Regions from separate parts of the Bradyrhizobium sp. USDA 3311 genome, predicted to be linked through region 4. Evidence: predicted binding sites of a transcription regulator. Region 4 holds the regulator's gene; each other region holds the start of a gene.
What was found. The regulator PhoB, encoded in region 4, activates phosphate uptake and scavenging genes when phosphate is short. The targets are predictions, from matches to a motif close to TGTCATNNANCTGTCAT.
Positions count from the first base shown of each region.

Region 1: ACVWW6_RS31575 (RNA degradosome polyphosphate kinase) is a predicted target of PhoB. The motif match lies at 1,727-1,743, and genes of this name have one in related genera.
Region 2: ACVWW6_RS31960 (DUF47 domain-containing protein) is a predicted target of PhoB. The motif match lies at 729-745, and genes of this name have one in related genera.
Region 3: ACVWW6_RS17750 (phospholipase C) is a predicted target of PhoB. The motif match lies at 1,418-1,434, and genes of this name have one in related genera.

Region 1 is NZ_JBSSFI010000001.1:6,536,100-6,539,780, forward strand. It holds gene purM (phosphoribosylformylglycinamidine cyclo-ligase) at 1-215, opposite strand, end outside; gene ACVWW6_RS31565 (CDP-alcohol phosphatidyltransferase family protein) at 370-912, shown strand; gene ACVWW6_RS31570 (P-loop NTPase family protein) at 1,004-1,681, shown strand; gene ACVWW6_RS31575 (RNA degradosome polyphosphate kinase) at 1,817-3,681, shown strand, end outside.
Region 2 is NZ_JBSSFI010000001.1:6,618,028-6,621,708, reverse strand. It holds gene ACVWW6_RS31965 (branched-chain amino acid ABC transporter permease) at 1-631, shown strand, start outside; gene ACVWW6_RS31960 (DUF47 domain-containing protein) at 788-1,432, shown strand; gene ACVWW6_RS31955 (inorganic phosphate transporter) at 1,505-2,512, shown strand; gene sugE (quaternary ammonium compound efflux SMR transporter SugE) at 2,505-2,819, opposite strand; gene ACVWW6_RS31945 (peptide chain release factor 3) at 2,978-3,681, shown strand, end outside.
Region 3 is NZ_JBSSFI010000001.1:3,738,542-3,742,222, forward strand. It holds gene ACVWW6_RS17740 (efflux RND transporter periplasmic adaptor subunit) at 1-268, opposite strand, end outside; gene ACVWW6_RS17745 (ABC transporter substrate-binding protein) at 512-1,303, shown strand; gene ACVWW6_RS17750 (phospholipase C) at 1,489-3,201, shown strand; gene ACVWW6_RS17755 (cytochrome-c peroxidase) at 3,215-3,681, shown strand, end outside.
Region 4 is NZ_JBSSFI010000001.1:969,324-973,004, forward strand. It holds gene ACVWW6_RS04735 (aspartate aminotransferase family protein) at 1-920, opposite strand, end outside; gene ACVWW6_RS04740 (GcrA family cell cycle regulator) at 1,375-1,884, shown strand; gene phoB (phosphate regulon transcriptional regulator PhoB) at 2,141-2,848, opposite strand; gene phoU (phosphate signaling complex protein PhoU) at 2,871-3,587, opposite strand; gene pstB (phosphate ABC transporter ATP-binding protein PstB) at 3,599-3,681, opposite strand, start outside.

The DNA.
Region 1 (3,681 bases), 5.6 Mb from region 4:
TTGGTTCCGACGCCGTCGGTGGCGGCGACCAGGACGGGATCCCTGAAACCGGCCGCCTTGAGGTCGAACAGGCCGCCGAAGCCGCCGATCTCGGCGTCGGCGCCGGGCCGCGCGGTGGCGCGCACCATCGGCTTGATCAGATCGACCAGGCGGTTGCCCGCGTCGATATCGACGCCTGAATCGGCGTAGGTGAGGCCGTTTTTGCGGTCGGTCATGCCCGATTTCCAGTGGGGTTGCGGCTGGTTACGTCGAATTCCGGGGACGCGCAATGGCTCGCATGGCGCTCGGCGCCATACTATGTAGATATCAACGGGTTCAGCCTTCAAACGGGGCGGATTCGAGGTCAGGCCGGGTGCCGGGAAGCGCCGCGTGAGTATTCCGAACATCATCACTTTGGGCCGCATCATGCTGGTCCCGATCATCGTCTGGGCCATCGTGTCGAGCCAAATGGAGGTGGCGTTCGCCGTCTTCCTGATCGCCGGGATCAGCGATGCCGTGGACGGCTTCCTCGCCAAGCGCTTCAACATGGCAAGCGAGCTCGGGGCCTTGCTCGATCCGCTCGCGGACAAGGCGCTGCTGGTCTCGATCTATATGTCGCTCGGCATCTGGGGCGCGATTCCGCGCTGGATCGTGATCCTGGTGGTATCCCGCGACATCATGATTGTCGCCGCCGTGATCGTGTCCTGGCTGTTCGACCGGCCCGTCGAGATGAAGCCGTCGAAAGTGTCGAAGCTCAACACCGTCGCCCAGGTGGCATTCGCGGCGCTGGTGCTGGCCGCGCTTGCCTTCGGGTTCAAGCCGGCGCCCTATGATATTATCCTGATGGGCCTCGTCACGATCTTCACGCTCTCCTCCGTGTCGCTCTATCTCGTCGAGTGGGTCCGGCACATGAGCACGATCGAGGCCAAATGAGCGCGAACCGGCCCCGCAAAAGGCCAACTCACGCCCGATCAAGTCGAATCTTTCAAGCGAAGCCGGCCGTCCGGCATGGAGCAAAGCAAGCGTGGCAGGCCGCGTTCACCCCCGACAATTGGCGTTCTCGCTGCCGCACGCGGAGAGCCTCAGCCGGGACAATTTCCTCGAAGGCCCCGCCAACGCTGCCGGCCTCGCCTTGATCGACGGCTGGCCGGAATGGCCGAACCGGATCATGTGGCTGGCCGGCCCCGAAGGCAGCGGCAAGAGCCATCTCGCCGCGATCTGGGCCGAGGAGGCCGGCGCCCGCTCGACCACGGCCAATGCGTTGACCGCCGCAGGCGTTCCTGGCGCGCTCGCCACCGGCGCGCTGGTGGTCGAGGATCTCAAGGCCAAGGATTTTGACGAGCGCGCCCTCTTCCACCTGATGAACCTCGCCCGTGAGGACGGCGCCTACGTCCTGTTCACGGGGCGCGATGTGCCGGCTGCGCTGGACATCGAGCTCAACGACCTGCGCTCGCGGCTGCGCGCAGTGCCGGTGGTCACGCTGCTGCCTCCTGACGACCAGCTCTTCCGCGGCCTGATCGTCAAATTCTGCGCCGACCGCCAGCTCACCGTGGACGAGAGCGTGGTCAGCTACCTCGCCACCCGCCTGGAGCGATCCTCGGCCGCCGCCCGGCAGGCCGTGGAACTGCTCGACAGCGAGGCCCTGCGGCTCGGCCGCCCCGTGACCCGGGCGCTGGCCGCCGAACTGCTCCGCGACGCCTGACCCCGCCCCAACGCCGCTTGACGGCGCGGAACGGCGGAACATCAATGTCATCGAAACGTCATCGCCCTAACACATGCTCCCGGCGGTTTTGCGCGTCAGTCGCAAATTGGGGCAAACTGGATGGACCGACTTCTCATGGACTCCGCGCAAGCTGTTGAAATAAAAGAAAAAGTCCCGGAGACCGAGAGCCTGCCGGCGATCGCATCGAGCCCCGAGCGATTCATCAACCGCGAGCTGTCCTGGCTGCATTTCAACCGCCGCGTCCTGGAGGAATCGGTCAATCCCAGCCATCCCGTGCTGGAGCGGGTGCGATTCCTGTCGATTTCCGCGAACAACCTCGACGAATTCTTCATGGTCCGCGTCGCCGGCATCAAGGCCCAGGTGCGCGAGGGCATTGCCGAGCGCAGCCCCGACGGCCTGACGCCGTCCGAGCAGCTCGCGCTGATCAACCGCACGGTCTCCCAGCTTGCTTCCGACCAGCAGGCGATCTGGCGCGACCTGCGCGCCACGCTGGCCGATGTCGGCATCGTGCTGGTGGACGGCAAGGAGGTCACCAAGGCGGAGCGGACCTGGATCGAGGACTACTTCCTCAACAACGTGTTCCCGCTGCTGACGCCGCTCGCGATCGACCCGGCCCATCCCTTCCCGTTCATCCCGAGCCTCGGCTTCACCATCGCGCTCCAGCTCACGCGCGCCGCCGACGGCAAGCAGATGAATGCGCTGATCCGCATGCCCGGCAAGATCGACCGCTTCATCCGCCTGCCGTCCGAGGGCACGATGCGGCTGATCTCGCTGGAGCAGGCGACCGCCCTGTTCATCAACCGACTGTTCCCCGGCTACAATCTGCATGGACAGGGCGCCTTCCGCATCCTCCGCGACTCCGAGCTCGAAATCGAGGAAGAGGCCGAGGATCTCGTCCGCCTGTTCGAGACCGCGCTGAAGCGCCGCCGCCGCGGATCGGTGATCCGGCTCGAGATCGACGCCAAAATGCCGGAGCAGCTGCGCAACTTCGTGCAGCATGCCCTCTCCGCCGCCGATGACGAAGTCTTCCTGGTCGACGGCGTGCTCGCCATGAACGAGCTGTCGCAGCTCACCCGCCTCGACCGGCCCGACCTCGAATTCACCCCTTACGTGCCGCGCCATCCCGAGCGCGTGCGCGAGCATGGCGGCGACATCTTTGCCGCGATCCGGCAGAAGGACCTCGTGGTCCATCACCCCTACGAATCCTTCGACGTGGTGGTGCAGTTCCTCCAGCAGGCAACGCGCGACCCCGATGTCGTCGCGATCAAGCAGACGCTCTACCGCACCTCCAACAATTCGCCGATCGTGCGCGCGCTCGCCGAAGCCGCCGAGGCCGGCAAATCCGTCACCGCGCTGATCGAGCTCAAGGCGCGCTTCGACGAGGAGGCCAACATCCGCTGGGCGCGCGACCTCGAGCGCGCCGGCGTGCAGGTCGTCTATGGCTTCCTCGAACTGAAGACGCACGCAAAACTCTCGATGGTGGTGCGCCGCGAGGGCGGCAGCCTCACGACCTACGTCCACACCGGCACCGGCAACTACCACCCGGTCACCGCGCGCATCTACACCGACCTCTCCTACTTCACCTCCGAGCCGACCATCGGGCGCGACGCCGCGCGCGTCTTCAACTTCATCACCGGCTATGCCGCGCCGAGCGATCTGGAAAAGATGGCGGTGTCGCCGCTGACCCTGCGCAAGCGCATCATCGAGCACATCCAGGGCGAGACCGCGCATGCGCGGCACGGCCGCCCCGGCGCGGTCTGGATGAAGATGAATGCGCTGGTCGACCCCGACATCATCGACGCGCTGTACGAGGCCTCACAGGCCGGTGTCCAGGTCGAGCTCGTGGTACGCGGTATCTGTTGCCTCAGGCCCGGTATCCCCGACCTATCGGAGAACATCCGCGTCAAGTCGATCATCGGGCGCTTCCTGGAACACGGCCGAATCTACTGCTTCGGCATGGGCCAGGGGCTGCCGAGTAC
Region 2 (3,681 bases), 5.6 Mb from region 4:
CTCGATCCGCCGCCAGGGCATCTATTTCTCGATGATCACGCTGGCGCTGTCGCAGCTCCTGTACTTCATCTACCTCCAGGCGCCGTTCACCCATGGCGAAGACGGCATCCAGGGCATTCCGCAGGGGCACATGTTCGGCGTCCTCGATCTCTCCAAGCCGACGGTCCTGTACTACGTCGTGCTGGTCGGCTTCCTCGCCGGCTTCCTGTTGATCTTCCGCATCATCAACTCGCCGTTCGGCGAGGTGCTGAAGTCGATCCGCGAGAACGAGCAGCGCGCGATCTCGCTCGGCTACCGGACCGACCAGTACAAGTTCCTGGCCTTCGTCCTGTCGGGCACGCTGGCCGGCTTCGCCGGATCGCTGAAGGTGTTCGTGGCGCAAAATGCCTCGCTCACCGACGTACACTGGTCGATGTCGGGCGAAGTCGTGCTGATGACGCTGGTCGGGGGTCTCGGGACCATCTTCGGACCCGTGGTCGGCGCCTTCGTGATCATCGCCATGCAGCAATATCTGGCGAGCTTCGGCCAATGGGTGACGGTGATCCAGGGCTCGATCTTCGTGATCTGCGTGCTCACCTTCCGCCGCGGCGTCGTCGGTGAAATCGCGCATTACTTCCGGCGTTCGCTCTAAGTAATTGATTTAAGGTCAATTTACCCGCTTCGTGAAAGTGGTGGATGATCCGGCACCGCGAGCGTGAGGCGGCACGCGCGCGGACCGAAAATGGTCTATGACAGTTTCGTGACGGCCCTTCCGGGCCGGGCCATTTCCAACCGGTAGTCTATCCCCATGATGCGATGGTTTCGCGCTTTCCTGCCCAAGGAAGAACGGTTCTTCGACCTGTTCGACCGACATGCCCAGACCGTGATCCAGGGCTCGATCGCGCTCCAGGGCATGCTCAACGGGGGCGAGGAGACGCCGGTCTATTGCCAGCGCGTCAACCAGTTCGAGAACGATGCCGACAACATCACCCGTGAGGTGCTGACGGCGGTGCGCCGCACCTTCATCACGCCGTTCGACCGCGGCGACATCAAGAACCTCATCACCTCGATGGACGACGCCATCGACCAGATGCAGCAGACCGCCAAGGCCGTGATGCTGTTCGAGGTCCGCGCCTTCGAGCCGCCGATGCGCGAGATCGGCGGGCTTCTGATCGAATGCGCCAATCTGGTCGGCCGTGCGCTGCCCCTGATGCAGCAGATCGGCAAGAACGTGGCCATGCTGACCGCCATCACGGAAGAGCTGACCAAGCTCGAGGGCCGGGTCGACGATCTCCACGACATCGGGATGAAGGAGCTGTTCCTCAAGCACCGCGACGGCAACGCGATGGATTTCATCGTCGGTGTCGAGATCTACGACCATCTCGAAAAGGTCGCCGATCGCTTCGATGACGTCGCAAACGAGATCAACAGCATCGTCATCGAGCAAGTGTAGCGCATGATCCGGAAAAATGTGCAGCGGTTGTCCGCGCAAATCATGCCAAAACTTTAAGGCAGGGGCCTCGCCGTGGATGCTGCGTTGGGTCTTCCCGTCCTGGTCGGACTGATCGCCGTCGCGCTGCTGTTCGACTTCTTGAACGGCCTGCATGATGCCGCCAATTCGATCGCGACCATCGTCTCGACCCGCGTGCTGCGGCCGCAATTCGCGGTGTTCTGGGCCGCTTTCTTCAATTTCGTCGCCTTCATGGTGTTCGGGCTGCACGTCGCCCAGACCATCGGCACCGGCATCATCGATCCCTCGATCGTCGATGCCCACGTGATCTTCGCGGCGCTGGTCGGCGCCATCGTCTGGAACCTCGTGACCTGGGCGCTCGGCATCCCGTCTTCGTCGTCGCATGCGCTGATCGGCGGGTTGTTCGGTGCCGGCGTGGCCAAAGCCGGGATTTCGGCGGCGGTCTGGAGCGGATTGTCCAAGACGGTGATCGCCATCGTGCTGTCTCCGCTGGTCGGCTTCCTGCTGGCGATGCTGCTGGTTGCGATCGTCTCCTGGGCCTCGGTGCGATCGACGCCCTTCGCCGTGGACCGCGCCTTCCGCATCCTGCAATTCGCCTCCGCCTCGCTCTATTCGCTCGGCCATGGCGGCAATGACGCGCAGAAGACCATGGGCATCATCGCCGTGCTGCTCTATTCACAGGGCCATCTCGGCAGCGAATTCTCGGTGCCGTTCTGGGTCGTGCTGTCCTGCCAGGCCGCGATGGCGATGGGCACGCTGATGGGCGGCTGGCGCATCGTCCGCACCATGGGCCTGCGCATCACGAAACTGACGCCGATGCAGGGCTTTTGCGCCGAAACCGGCGGCGCCGCGACCCTGTTCATGGCGACCTTCCTCGGGGTTCCCGTCTCGACCACCCACACCATCACCGGCGCCATCGTCGGCGTCGGCGCCGCCCGCCGCCTCTCGGCGGTGCGCTGGAACGTCGCCAGCTCGATCGTCTATGCCTGGGTGATCACGATGCCGGCCTCGGCGATCGTCGCCGCGCTGACCTGGTGGGCGGTCAGGATTTTCGTCAAGTAACGAGCTTCAGCCCGATGATACCGGCAACGATCAGTCCGATGCTGGCCAGGCGAAGCGCGGTGGCCGGCTCGCCGAACAGGATGATCCCGAGCGTCGCCGTGCCGACCGCGCCGATGCCGGTCCACACCGCATAGGCGGTCCCGACGGGCAGCGATTTGAGCGCGAGCCCGAGCAGGATGACGCTGCCCGCCATCGCCGCGAGCGTGATGACGGAGGGAACAAGCCTGGTGAAACCCTCGGTGTATTTCAGGCCGATCGCCCAGGTGATCTCGAGAAGACCGGCGACGAACAGGATGCTCCAGGCCATGACGACCCTCCATTCAAGGCAGGGTCGTCCCCGCGGCTGATATGCTGGTGGATAGGAGGGCCGTCCCTCCCAAACGGCGATATGGGGCTGGCCGAAGGGCTCCGCAATTACCAAATCAGGCTTGATCCGGCCCATTTTCCCTGCCAAACGCTCCCGCCATGTCCGACATCGCCACCACCACAGCCGAATCGCCGGCCCGTTCCCCGCTTGCCGCTGAAGTGGCGCGGCGGCGCACCTTTGCGATCATCTCCCACCCCGACGCCGGCAAGACCACGCTGACCGAAAAGCTGCTGCTGTTCGGCGGCGCCATCAACCTCGCCGGTCAGGTCAAGGCCAAGGGCGAGCGGCGCAACACGCGCTCGGACTGGATGAAGATCGAGCGCGAGCGCGGTATCTCGGTCGTGACGTCCGTGATGACCTTCGAGTTCGAGGGCCTCGTGTTCAACCTGCTGGACACGCCGGGCCACGAGGATTTTTCGGAAGACACCTATCGCACGCTGACGGCCGTCGATTCCGCCGTCATGGTCATCGACGCCGCCAAGGGCATCGAGGCGCGCACCCGAAAACTGTTCGAGGTCTGTCGCCTGCGCGACATTCCGATCATCACCTTCATCAACAAGATGGACCGAGAGAGCCGCGACGTCTTCGAGCTGCTGGACGAGATCGAGAAGACGCTGGCGCTCGACACCACGCCGATGACCTGGCCGGTCGGCCGCGGCCGCGACTTCCTCGGCACCTATGACGTCGTCAATGGCGGCGTGCGCCTGCTCGAAGGCGGCGGCGCCAAGACCGGCGCGGCGCAGCAGATCGAGATCGAGGAGCTTGCCAAGCTCAACGCCAATCTCGACGTCTCCGCGGTGAA
Region 3 (3,681 bases), 2.8 Mb from region 4:
AGTCGATCGACTGCAGGAAACCCTGCACGCGCGCCACCAAGTCGACATTCTTGATCGGCGCGGTGTTGCCGGTGGCCTCGACATAGCGCGTCACCGGCCGCTGCACGGGCGTCGCCACGTCCACCTTGGGCGGGGGCGGAGCCACGTAGGCGTTCTTGTCCTCGCAGCCGGCGAGCGCGATCACGGCGGCCGTGGCGGCTAGCGCCCGTCCAACATGTCTCCACGCTCCATTGCGATGTGCGGGAGATGCGGGATTCGCGCGCGTCATTCGGTGGCCCCCGATTGCTGTCTGTCGGTGCGGCAGGCTACCAACAAATGTCCGGCCGTGGAACACCATAGCCATGGCGGTCGTCGGCCTTGCACGGCGAACGGCGGTGTGGCCTTTGACAGGTTTGTCATGACAAACCGCTTTTCACCGCGCGCACGATCGACCAGAATTGTGTCAAAGGTCGTGTGGCGGAAGCGAAGCGGTCGGGACGACGAGAACAAGAAAACGCGAGGAGAACATCACATGTCCGCGTCCGTCCAATCGGCCCTCTCCGGTCTCGTTCTCGCGGCGGCGGTTGCCATGCCCGCGCTAGCCGATGGGCTGAAGGACGAGATCGCGCCGACCGGCAAGCTGCGGGTCGCGATCGCAATCAGCCCCGCAGGCGGCGCATTCTGGTCGACCAGGACGGAAACCGGCTATGCCGGCGTGCCGGTGGACCTCGGCAAGGAGATGGCGGCCCAGCTCGGCGTTGGTGTCGAATATGTCGTGCACCAAAATTCCGGACAGATCACCGACGCGGCCAGCAGAGGCACCTGGGATGTCACCTGGCTGCCAAAGGACCCCGAGCGCGAGAGCAAGATGATGTTCGGGCCGATCTACGAGGTCGCGGACGCCACCTACATCGTCAAGGCTGGTTCGAACGTGACCAATTTTGCCTCGCTCGACCAGCCCGGCATCAAGGTCGCGGCCGTCAACGCCACCACCACCATGCGTGGCGCTGTCGCGCATCTCAGGAACGCTGAGGTCACCGGCTATCAGACCTATGACGAGATCTTCGGCCTCCTGAAGAGCGGCGAGATCGACGCCTTCGCGCTGTCGCGCGACCAGCTCAACAAGATGGCGCAGAAGATTCCCGGTACAAAGGTGCTGGACGAGACGTTCAAGAAGACGGTGACAGCCGTCGCGGTGCCGCTCGGCCACAGCCTGGCGCTGACCTTCGTCACCAAATTCATGAACGAGGCGACGATCAACGGCACCTTGCGCAAGGCCTATGACAACAATGGCCTGAAGGATTCTCCGATCCGCACCGAGTAAACGCCCGCTGTGGCGGGCTCCTCACCATGAGGGTCAAGGAAGGCAGCTTCGGGCAAATCGCCCGTGTAGAAAATCTTGTCTGAACAACTGCGCAAAGTGTCTCTTGCGTCAAACTGACACAGCTCTGTCATCGCGCGCCATTAACGTTCCCGGGGTCGGCGTCAATCCTTCGGGGCAACACAACAATGAAATCCAGATTTCTGACGACGGCCGCGATTTTCGCGGCCGCGACGGCACTCGCGTGCGCCATGCCTGTTCTCGCGGACGATTTCGGTCGGGACCGCGATCATGACCACGATCGCGATCATCACCGTCATCCGCATGACCTCCACACCGAGACGCCGATCAAGCATCTCGTGATCATCTTCAACGAGAACCGCTCGTTCGACCATTATTTCGCGACATATCCGAACGCGGCCAATCCGTCGGGCTCCATACCCTTCGTGCCGAAGCCGCACACGCCGAAGGTCAACAACCTCGTCACGGCGAACCTGCTGGTCAACAACCCGAACAACAGCCCGGCCAACGGCACCGGCGCGACGGATCCGTTCCGTCTCGACCGCACCCAGGCCAACACGCGCTCGCAGAACCATGCCTACACGCCCGAGCAGCAGGCGGTGGACAACGGCAAGGAAGACCTGTTCCCGAAATTCACCGGCCGCGGCACGGCCGGCGGCGCCGGCGCGTTCGGCACCAACGGCCAGGTGATGGGCTATTTCGACGGCAACACTATCACGGCCTTCTGGAACTACGCCCAGCACTTCGCCATGAGCGACAATCACTGGACCGACACGTTCGGTCCGTCCACGCCCGGCATGCTGGAAGTGGTCTCCGGCCAGACCAACGGCGCGCAGAACGTCGTCGGCACCTCGTCCTCGATCGCCGACGGCCAGGGCGGCCTGACGCTGATCGGCGACACCGATCCTGCCTACGATTCCTGCTCGAGCACGACCAGCACCGTGCTGATGACCAGCAAGAACATCGGCGATCTGCTCAACGACGAGCGCATCAGCTGGGGCAGCTTCATGGGCGGCTTCGACCTGACGCTCAAGAACGCCAACGGCACCACCGGTTGCGGCCGCAGCACCTTCTCGAGCAACGTCAACGGCACCATCGTGGACTACAGTCCGCACCACGCCTTCTTCCAGTACTACAAGTCGACCGCCAACCCGACCCATGCGCGGCCGAGCTCGGTCAAGGCGATTGGCCATACCCACGACTTCAACGGCAAGGTCGATCCGGCCAACCACAACTACGATCTCGAGGACTTCTACGCCGCGGTGAAGGCCGGCAACTTCCCGGCCGTCTCCTACATCAAGATGCCGGCCTTCCAGGACGGTCACGCCGGCAATTCCGATCCGCTCGACGAGCAGGTGGGCAATGTCGAGCTGATCAACTTCCTCCAGAAGCAGCCGGAGTGGCGCGAGACCGCGGTCATCATCACCTATGACGACTCCGACGGCTGGTACGATCACCAATATGTCGCGCCGAAGAGCGCCTCCTACGATCCGACCGCCGACCAGGTCAACGGTCCGGGCCTGTGCGGTCTCGGCCCGCAGAAGCAGCCGGCGCCGAAGGGGCTTAGCGGCAAGCCGGTGAACGGCCGCTGCGGTCCGGGCACCCGCGTTCCCTTCATCGTGGTTTCGCCCTATGCGAGGACGAACTTCGTCAGCCACACCTACATCTCGCAGGCCTCGGTGGTGCGGTTCATCGAGGACAATTGGCTGCGCGGCCAGCGTCTCGGCGGCGGCTCGTTCGACGCCAGCGCCGGGTCGATCATGGACCTGTTCGACTTCGATCATGATCATCGCCACGATCTCCGGGTGGACGCGCTGTTCCTTGACCCGACCTCCGGCACTGTCATGACCAGCCCGCCGGACGAGCATCACCATCACTAAGACGCAAGGTCATATGAACAGCCGCACCATGTGGCTTTTCGGCGCCGGCCTGCTTTGTCTGGCCGGCGCCGTCCTTGCCGTCGCGACGCAGGGATTTGCGGAAGCAAATCCCGCGGGTGCGAATCCGAACCCGGTTCGTCTCATGCGTCCGCCGGCCGCTCCGCTCTCGGCGATGGCGCAGCTCGGCAGGGAGATTTTTTACGACGCCTCGCTGTCGTCCTCGGGCGCGCTGTCATGCGCGTCCTGTCACAGCCCGGATCACGCCTACGGTCCGCCCAATGACGGGCCGGTCATGCTCGGCGGCGCGACCTTGTCGCGCCCGGGCGCACGCGCGGTGCCGTCGCTGACATATCTCGATCGCCATCCGAATTTCAGCATCGGCCCCGACAGGGGCGACGACGACAACGTCATCGACCTCGCGCAGATGGCCGCGCTCGGCCAGCAGGCTGCGCGCACCACCAAGACCGCGGGCGGTAGCGG
Region 4 (3,681 bases):
GACATCTTCTGCACGTGATCGAAGAAGCCGGGCTTCAGCATGACGTCGAGCACGGCATTCGCAGCCGAGATCGCGAGCGGATTGCCGCCGAAGGTCGATCCGTGCGAGCCGGGACCCATGCCGGCCGCCGCGTCCGCGGTGGCCAGGATCGCACCGATCGGGAAGCCGCCGCCGAGCGCCTTGGCCAGCGACATCACGTCAGGTGTGACGCCGGTACGCCGATGCGCGAACAGATCGCCGGTGCGGCCCATGCCGGTCTGCACCTCGTCGAAGGCGAGCAGCAGGCCCTTCTCGTCGCAAAGCTGGCGCAATGCCTTGAGGAACGCAGGCGTTGCGGAACGCACGCCGCCCTCGCCCTGAATCGGCTCGATCAGGATGCCGGCGGTCTGCGGACCGATTGCCTTCTTCGCGGCCTCGATGTCGCCATGCGGGACCTGGTCGAAGCCATCCATCGGCGGACCAAAACCTTCGAGATATTTTGCAGATCCCGTCGCAGCCAGCGTCGCCAGCGTGCGGCCATGGAAGGCGCCTTCGAAGGTGATGATGCGGTAACGTTCCGGATGCCCCTTGGAGAAGTGATGATGGCGGACCAGCTTGATCACACCTTCCAGCGCCTCGGCGCCGGAATTGCAGAAGAACACGAAGTCCGCGAAGCTTTCATTGCACAGGCGCGCAGCGAGCTTCTCGCCGTCCGGACTCTGGAACAGGTTCGACATGTGCCAGAGTTTTGTGGCCTGCTCCTGCAGCGCCTTGACCAGCGCGGGATGGGCATGGCCGAGCGCGTTCACGGCGACGCCCGAGGTAAAATCGAGATAGCGATCGCCATTGGTCGCAATCAGCCAGCAGCCTTCGCCGCGCTCGAAACCGAGGTCGGATCTGGCGAAAACGGGAAGCAAATGCGGCGCTGCGCTGTTAGTCATGACGATCACTTGATGTTGCGGACGGCCTGAACACGCTCACGCAGCGCACCATTGACCGGCCCGGAAAACGAAACGTGCCGCCTTTTAAGGGCGGCACGTGACACTATCTTATGCCTGGTGAAACCGGTGTCAATGCCGCCCGAAAGCCTCGCGAAACGCTGAATCCGTAGTCTTGCGGAGCCGAAATTGCGGGGTTTTCGCCACGGAACATGTGGAAGCGAGTCGGCGGACTCTTGCGCGTGAGTCACGCCATATTGTAGCGTTTGGCTTGTCAGATACGACATCTCGTGCAGTGTTTCTGATCCTCTAAGTCCTCATGTACCGGCGTAGACGTTCGGGCGTTATCGGCGCGCCCGGCGAGCCTTAAGGGATTCTGACGGCACGGGTTTTTCGAGGCTTAGGCATTCGCCGCGAGGCGCCAGGATGGCAGCCGCACGGCGAGGGAAAGGGTGCAATGACGGTTTTGACCTGGTCCGACGATCGCGTCGAGCAGTTGAAAAAGCTCTGGGAGGCCGGATTATCGGCCAGCCAGATCGCAGCCGAGCTCGGGAACGTGACCCGCAATGCCGTGATCGGCAAGGTACACAGGCTCGGCCTATCCGGCCGCGCCAAGAGCCCCTCATCGGCGGCTCCGCGGCCGCGCAAGGCGCGCCCCGCGCAGCACATGATGCGGGTGAGCCGCCCCATTGCGCGCGGCAACACCGCGCTGGCGCAGGCCTTCGAGGTCGAGGTGGAGGCCGAACCGGTCACCTACGACAACGTGGTGCCGATGAGCCAGCGGCTGTCGCTGCTGGAGCTGAACGAGGCGACCTGCCACTGGCCGGTCGGCGATCCCTCGAGCCCGGATTTCTTCTTCTGCGGCGGCAGGGCGCTGTCGGGCCTGCCCTACTGCGCGCAGCACTCGCGCGTGGCATATCAGCCCGCCGCGGATCGCCGGCGCGCACCGGCGAAGCCCTCGCGGTGAGTTTGTTCTGAAATCGAGTGACGGCCGTCACGCGTTGACGGCCCAACAAACTCGATGTCGTCCCGGACAAGCGCGCCTGAAGCGCGCGCAGATCCGGGACCCATAACCACCGCAAGATGTGGCTACGGGGACTCGGAGTTACCTTCTTCGCGCGACAACCACGCCCTGTGATTATGGGTCCCGGATCTGCGCTTACGCTTGTCCGGGACGACACTGAGAGTGTGGCTGTAGCCCGCTAAACCAACGCCTGCAAACCCTACGTCTGCTCCGCCTTCGCAAAGCGATCATCCAGCGCGTAGCCGGCTCCGCGGACGGTGCGGATGGGATCCTGCTCGCGGCCGAGATTGAGCAGCTTGCGCAGGCGGCCGATGTGGACGTCGACGGTGCGCTCGTCGATGTAGATGTCGCGGCCCCAGACGCTGTCGAGCAGCTGCTCGCGCGAGAACACGCGGCCGGGATGCTCCAGGAAGAACTCCAAGAGGCGATATTCGGTCGGGCCGAGGTCGATCGGCCGGCCCGAGCGCGCGACGCGGCGCTTGTCGCGATCGAGCTCGATGTCGCCATAGGCCAGCACCGTTGCGAGCCGCTCCGGGCTTGCGCGCCGCAGCAGGCCCCTCACGCGCGCCAGGAGCTCCGGCACCGAGAACGGCTTGACGATGTAGTCGTCGGCGCCGGTCGCAAGACCCCGCACCCGCTCGCTCTCCTCGCCGCGCGCGGTGAGCATGATGATCGGGAGCTGCTTGGTCTCGGGCCGGGTCCGCAGCCGGCGGCACAGCTCGATGCCTGACAGTCCCGGCAGCATCCAGTCGAGTACGATCAGATCGGGGATGTGTTCCTTGAGGCGGGTGTCGGCGTCGTCGCCGCGCATCACCGTCTCCACATCATAGCCGTCGCCTTCGAGGTTGTAGCGGAGAAGCTCGGTGAGAGCTTCCTCGTCCTCAACCACCATAATGCGTGCGCCCATGGTGTCGTCGCTCCTTAAGTCTTCAGGTATTCGGGACCGTCGTGGCGAAGGTCGTCATGTCGCCCTTCGGCCGCTTGTCGGTGATCGCCTGGCCCTCGATCATGTAGAACACGGTCTCGGCGATGTTGGTGGCGTGGTCGCCGATCCGCTCGATGTTCTTGGCGCAGAACATCAGATGGATGCAGAACGAGATGTTGCGCGGATCCTCCATCATGTAGGTGAGGAGCTCGCGGAACAGCGAGGTGCAGATGGCGTCGACTTCCTCGTCGCCCTTCCACACCGCCATCGCCGCCGGCAGATCATGCGCGGCATAGGCGTCCAGCACCGACTTGACCTGCTGCTGCACGAGGTCGGTCATGTGCTCGAGGCCGCGGAACAGCTTGAGCGGATGAAAATCCGTCTCCAGCGCCGCGACGCGCTTGCCCATGTTCTTGGCGAGGTCGCCGATGCGCTCGAGATCGGTCGCAACGCGCATGGCGCCGACGATCTCGCGCAGATCGACCGCCATCGGCTGGCGGCGGGCGATGGTGAGCACGGCGCGCTCCTCGATGCGCTTCTGCAGCGCGTCGAGCTCGGTGTCGGTGGCGACGACGCGCTGGCCGAGCGCGACGTCTCGGCGGATCAGCGCGTCGACGGAATCGACGATCATGCGCTCGGCGATCCCGCCCATCTCGGCGACGAGCCGGGTGAGCTCCTGGAGGTCGGTGTCGAAGGCCTTTGCGGTATGTTCAGAACCCATGTCCCGTCTCCTCAGCCGAACCGGCCGGTGATGTAATCCTGCGTGCGCCGGTCGCTCGGCGACGTGAAGATCTTGCTGGTGTCGTCGAACTCGA